Sediminicoccus rosea: one gene and its partner. The protein of the gene in region 2 interacts with the protein of the main gene of each other region in a pairwise test. Links are inferred from orthologs where the notes say so. Each region holds a gene or a part of one and is shown on either strand. Other genes may lie near its edges. The genes, in order: R9Z33_RS18030 and R9Z33_RS07655.

Region 1 (3,513 bases), 2.2 Mb from region 2 along the record:
AGCGTCTCGCTCGCGCGCGGCGCGCCATCGGCGGGCGCCTCGGCCTCGGCCAGCTCGGCGGCGACCGCTTCCTCGCCGATCGTCTCCTGCGGGTAGAGGGCGGCAAGCCGGCGCATCAGGTTTTCCAGCTCGCGCGCATTGCCGGGCCAGGAATGGCGCTTCAGCCGCTCGAGCGCCTCGTTGCTCAGCGACTTCATGGGCAGGCCGGAGGCGCGGGCGCGTTCCAGGAAGTGCCGCGCCAGCAGGGGGATGTCCTCGGTCCGCTCGCGCAGCGGCGGCAGACGGATGGGCACCACGTTCAGGCGGTAGAACAGGTCCTCGCGAAACAGGCCGGCGCGGATCGAGGCGCGCAGGTCCCGGTGGGTCGCGGCGACGATGCGGACATTGGCCTTCACCGGCTGGCGGCCGCCCACCGTGGTGAACTCACCCTCCTGCAGCACGCGCAAGAGCCGGGTCTGAGCCTCGGCCGGCATGTCGCCGATCTCGTCCAGGAACAGCGTGCCGCCGGCGGCCTGCTCGAACCGGCCTACGCCGCGGGTCAGCGCACCGGTGAAGGCGCCGCGCTCATGCCCGAAGAGCTCGCTCTCGATCAGCTCGCGCGGGATGGCCGCCATGTTGATGGCGACGAAGGGGCCCTGCCGGCGCTTGCCATAGTCATGCAGCGCGCGGGCGATCAGCTCCTTGCCGGTGCCGCTCTCGCCCGTGACCATGACGGTGAGGTCGGCGGTCGTCAGGCGCGCGACGGTGCGGTAGATTTCCTGCATCGCGGTGCTGCGGCCCACGAGCGGGAGGCGCTCGCCCGGCTCGCCCTCCTCGTCCGCGGGCAGGGCTGTCGCGGGCTGCGCCAGGGCGCGCTCGACGACGTTGAGCAGCTCCTTCAGGTCGAAGGGCTTGGGCAGGTATTCGAAGGCGCCGCGTTGGGCGGCCTTCACCGCCGTCGTGAAGGTGGATTGCGCCGACATCACCACCACCCGGAGATCGGGGCGGATGCGCTTCATGCGCGGCAGCAGGTCCAGTCCGTTCTCGTCCGGCATGACGACATCGGTCACGACGAGATCGCCCTCGCCATCCTCCACCCAGCGCCACAGCGTGGAGGCGGAGGAGGTCGCGCGCACATTGTATCCAGCGCGCGTCAGCGCCTGGGAGAGGACGGTGCGGATCGCGCGGTCGTCATCGGCGATCAGGATGGTGCGGGATTCGGTCATTCGTCACTCTCGTTCGCCGCCTCGTCCCCACGCAGATTGGGCGGCTGGGCTGGCAGGGACAGTCGGAAGGTGGTGCGGCCGGGACGGCTGTCGCATTCGATGAGGCCGCCGTGATTGGAAACCAGCTTCGCCACGAGCGCGAGGCCGAGCCCCTGCCCGCCGCGCTTCGTGGTCACGAAGGGCTCGAACAGGGTGGAGCGCAGCGCCTCGGGGATGCCGGGGCCGTTGTCGCGCACGATGACCTGCAAGGGCAGGTGCACGCGCTCGCTGCTGCCGGGCACCGCGATCCGCACGCCGTGGTGATAGGCGGTGGCGAGCTGGATCTCGCCCGCGCCGCCGGTGGCGCCGCCATCGCTCAGCGCCTCGGAGGCGTTCTTCACGAGGTTGAGCAGGATCTGGATCAGCTGGTCCCGGTCGCCCCAGACGGCGGGCAGCGAGGGGTCGTATTCCTCGACGATGCGCAGGTGGCAGGCGAAGCCCGATTGCGCCACGCGGCGCACATGGTCGAGCACGGAATGGATGTTCACCGCGCGGCGCGTGATCGGCCGGTCGGAGAACATCTCCATCCGGTCCACCAGGTTGCGGATGCGATCGCTCTCTTCCTGGATCAGCAGGCAGAGCTCGCGGTCGCCCTCCGAGGCGCCCTGCTCCAGCAACTGCGCGGCGCCGCGGATGCCGGAGAGCGGATTCTTCACCTCATGCGCCAGCATGGCGGCCATGGCGGTGGCGCCGCGCGCCGCGCCCAGGAAGTGCAGCTGGCGGTCCAGCATCGCGGCGGTCGAGCCATCCTGCAGGGTCAGCACCACGCCATCCTGCAGGTCCGGCATGGGCGCGCCATAGACCGAGACGCCATGCCGGTGCAGCCGCGGGCTTTCGAGCGACAGGTCATGGTCCGCCACCGGGCTGTCCTGCAGGCGGATCTGGTGCAACAGCGCGAAGAGCCGGTGGTCGGCCGGCAGCAGCTCGGCCAGCTGCATGCCCATCAGGGTCTGCTGGGATTGCTGGAAGAAGAGCTCGGCCGCCGGGTTCACGAAGCGGAAGCGGTCCTCGCCATCCAGCACCACGGCCGGCATGGGCAGCGCCAGAAGGATGGCGGCGCTGTCCGGCGGTGCCAGGGCGCGCGGGCGGCGGGCCAGGGCGGCCACGCGGCTGATCACACCGGTCATGCCGCCTCCTGCCAGGGGGTTTCGGCCGGCGCGTGGCCGCGCTCAATCAGCGGCCCGTAGAAGCCCATGATGAGGGATTCCGCCGCCTCGCCCATCTCGACGCGATTGACCTGGGCGCGGAACTCGGCACTGCCCGGCAGGCCGCGCGAATACCAGGCGACATGCTTGCGCGCCATGCGCACGCCCACCCCCTCCCCGTGATGCTCCAGGATGGCGCGGTAATGCTTGAGCAGGATGGCCAGCTGCTCCTCCAGCGTCGGGTCGGGCAGGCGGATGCCCTCGCGCAGGAAGGCGGCGACCTGGCGCGGGAACCAGGGCCGGCCATAGCAGCCACGCCCGATCATCACGCCATCGGCGCCCGAGCGCGTCAGCGCATCCAGCGCATTGTCCACCGTCACGATGTCGCCATTGGCGATGACCGGGATGCTGACCGCCGCCTTCACCGAGGCGATGAAATCCCAGTCCGCGACACCGGTGTAGAGCTGCTGGCGCGTGCGGCCGTGGATGGTGACAAGGCGGATGCCGCATTCCTCGGCGATGCGGGCGAGCTTGGGCGCGTTCAGGCTCTGGTGGTCCCAGCCCATCCGCATCTTCAGCGTCACGGGCACGGGCACGGCCTTGACCACCGCCTCGAGGATCGCGGCCGCGCGGATTTCGTCGCGCATCAGCGCCGAGCCGGCGCTCTGGCCGACCGCGACCTTCTTCACCGGGCAGCCGAAATTGATGTCCACGATCGCGGCGCCCTTGTCCACGACGAGGCGAGCCGCATCGGCCATCACCGCCGGGTCGCAGCCGGCGAGCTGGACCGAGGACGGCCCGCCCAGTTCGTCCGTCGTGTCGCACATCTTCAGGCTCTGGCGATTCTCGCGGATCATGGCGGCCGAGGCGATCATCTCGCTCACCACGAGCCCGGTGCCCTCGGCCCGCGCAAGGCGGCGGAAGGGCAGGTCCGTCACGCCCGACATGGGTGCCAGGATCACGGGCGTTTCGATGGTCACATCGCGCGCAAGCGAGATGGGCCGAAGGCGGTTGCTCATCATTTGGGCAGGCATACGCAAAACCGAGCCCGGCGTCCACGGCGCGCGTATCGCCGCGCGAGATTTCCGTCCCAGAATTCCCGTCCCCGCCGATATGGCCTATTC
Region 2 (2,739 bases):
CGCCCGGGTGGATCTTGTTCTTGATGCCGTCGAGGCCGGCCATCATCATCGCGGCGAAGGCCAGATAGGGGTTCGCACCCGGATCCGGGAAGCGCACCTCGACGCGCTTCGCCTTCGGGCTCGTCGCGTAGGGGATGCGGCAGGAGGCGGAGCGGTTGCGGGCCGAATAGGCCAGCAGCACGGGGGCCTCGAAGCCCGGGATCAGGCGCTTGTAGCTGTTGGTCAGCGGGTTGGTGAAGGCGTTCAGCGCCTTGGCATGCTTGATGATGCCGCCGATGTAGTAGAGCGCCGTCTCGGACAGGTCGGCATAGCCGTTGCCCGCGAACACCGGCTTGCCATCCTTCCAGATGGACTGGTGCACGTGCATGCCCGAGCCGTTGTCGCCGTAGATGGGCTTCGGCATGAACGTCGCGGACTTGCCGTAGGAGTGGGCGACGTTGTGGATCACATACTTGTAGATCTGCATGTGGTCGGCCTGCGTCACCAGCGTGCCGAACTTGGTGCCGAGCTCATGCTGCGACTGCGCCACCTCGTGGTGGTGCTTCTCGCCGGCGACGCCCATCTCGATCATGGTCGAGAGCATCTCGGCGCGCAGGTCCACTTCGCTGTCCACCGGGTTCACCGGGAAGTAGCCGCCCTTGACGCCCGGGCGATGGCCCATGTTGCCCTCGGGGAAGTCCTTCATCGAGGCGCCGGGGCCTTCGATGCTGTCGAGCGAGAAATGGCCGAAATTGCCGCCCGTGCCGAACTTCACATTGTCGAAGATGAAGAACTCGGCTTCCGGACCGAAGAAGGCGGTGTCGCCGATGCCGGTGCTCTTCAGGTACTCTTCGGCCTTCTTGGCGGTCGAGCGCGGGTCGCGGTTGTAGCGCTGGCCGGTCGAGGGCTCATAGATGTCGCAGAAGAGGATCAGCTGCGGCTTGGCCGAGAACGGGTCCATGCAGGCCGAGGCCGCGTCCGGCATCAGGATCATGTCGGACTCGTTGATCGCCTTCCAGCCGGCGATCGAGGAGCCGTCGAACATGATCCCTTCCTCGAAGGTCTCTTCTTCGATGGTGGAGACGTGCTGAGCGGTGTGCTGCCACTTGCCGCGCGGGTCGGTGAAGCGGAAGTCCACATACTCCACGCTGTTCTCCTTGATCATTTCCATGACCTTGGAGACTGCCTCGGGGGAATTCATCGCCATGTCGTCTCTGTCCTGTTGCCTGCGTCCCTGTGGAAATTTCCCCGCGGGCGTTTCCCGCGCGGGCGCCGCATCGCTGGCCAGGGACGCCCCCAGGGCCAGCGTGCAGCGAAACTCGTCCGCGCCCTCCGGGAGGGCGCCGCAACCTCAGACCGCGTCCTCGCCCCGCTCGCCGGTGCGGATGCGGATCACCTCGGCGATGTCCGAGACGAAGATCTTGCCGTCGCCGATGCGGCCGGTGCGGGCGGCGGCCTGGATGGCCTCGACCGCGCGTTCCAGCATGTCATCGGCGCAGATCACCTCGATCTTCACCTTGGGCAGGAAGTCCACGACATATTCGGCGCCGCGATAGAGCTCCGTATGGCCCTTCTGCCGGCCAAAGCCCTTCGCCTCGAGCACCGTCAGGCCCTGAAGGCCGATCTCGTGCAGGGCATCCTTCACCTCGTCGAGCTTGAAGGGCTTGATGATGGCCTCGATCTTTTTCATCGCATCCAACATGTCTGTGCCTGGGCGTATGGCTGGCCCAAGACGTTTCCCGATCGGCTCCGGGCGGCGATGCTTGCCGCCTCCCGTGAAGCCGACTGCCTTTTGCACGCGGCGGGCAACGGGCGCAATCGTGCCCGCATGGGGTTCCGGTCCGGATCCAGGCCAGGAAAGCCTGAATCGGAGGCAGCCTGCCGAGGATCAAGGCAGGTCCGGTCCCCGCGCCTTGCGTGGCCGCGGGGGTGCCCCCATGCTACAGCGCAGGACCTTTTCCCCTTGCCGCCAAGGTTGCCGCCGATGAAGCCGATGAATGAGCTGCTCTCCGCCACGGGAACGACGATCTTCACCGTCATGTCCGCGCTCGCGGTGCAGCATGGCGCGATCAACCTGGGCCAGGGCTTCCCCGATTATGACGGCCCGCCCGACGTGCTGAAGGCGGCTGCCGACGCGCTGATGGATGGCCGCAACCAATACCCGCCGATGACCGGCGTGCCCGAGCTGCGCCAGGCCGTCGCCGCCGCCAACAAGCGCTTCTACGGCATCGAGGTGGACCCCAATGCCGAGGTCGTCGTCACCTCCGGCGCGACCGAGGCGATCACGGCGAGCCTGATGGCCGTGCTGAACCCGGGCGACGAGGTCGTGCTGATCGAGCCGCTCTATGACACCTACGTGCCGACGGTGAAGCTGCTGGGCGCCATCCCGCGCATCGTCCGCCTCAGCCCGCCCAAGTGGGAGCTGCCGCGCGCCGAACTCGCCGCCGCCTTCGGGCCGAAGACCAAGGCCATCCTGTTCAACACGCCGATGAACCCGACGGGCAAGGTGTTCACCGCCGCCGAACTCGCCTTCATCGCCGATCTCGTGACGCGGCATGATTGCTACGCCATCTGCGACGAGGTCTATGAGCACCTGACCTATGATGGCTGGAAGCACATCCCGCTGATGACGCTGCCCGGCATGCGCGAGCGGTCCTTGCGGATCGGCAGCGCGGGCAAGACCTTCAACCTGACCGGCTGGAAGGTGGGCTACGTCACCTGCGACCGCGCCCTGCAGCCCAATGTGGCGAAGGCGCACCA

The links.
Region 1: the proteins of R9Z33_RS07655 (region 2) and R9Z33_RS18030 interact in binary tests that used the Escherichia coli proteins (3 or more experiments, as listed by UniProt). The link is inferred for Sediminicoccus rosea from one-to-one orthologs.

The regions. Positions count from the first base shown.
Region 1 is NZ_CP137852.1:3,772,806-3,776,318, forward strand. Bases 287-3,286 are described here. They hold R9Z33_RS18030 (two-component system sensor histidine kinase NtrB), read right to left. Parts: upstream 2,372-3,286; coding sequence 1,202-2,371; downstream 287-1,201. Other genes in these bases: ntrC (nitrogen regulation protein NR(I)), read right to left, coding at 287-1,205; dusB (tRNA dihydrouridine synthase DusB), read right to left, coding at 2,368-3,286. In the rest of the region: more of ntrC, read right to left, coding at 1-286; more of dusB, read right to left, coding at 3,287-3,408.
Region 2 is NZ_CP137852.1:1,603,998-1,606,736, forward strand. It holds R9Z33_RS07655 (P-II family nitrogen regulator), read right to left. Parts: upstream 1,670-2,739; coding sequence 1,331-1,669; downstream 1-1,330. Other genes in the region: glnA (type I glutamate--ammonia ligase), read right to left, coding at 1-1,186; R9Z33_RS07660 (aminotransferase), read left to right, coding at 1,964-2,739. UniProt on the Escherichia coli protein: P-II indirectly controls the transcription of the glutamine synthetase gene (glnA). P-II prevents NR-II-catalyzed conversion of NR-I to NR-I-phosphate, the transcriptional activator of GlnA. When P-II is uridylylated to P-II-UMP, these events are reversed.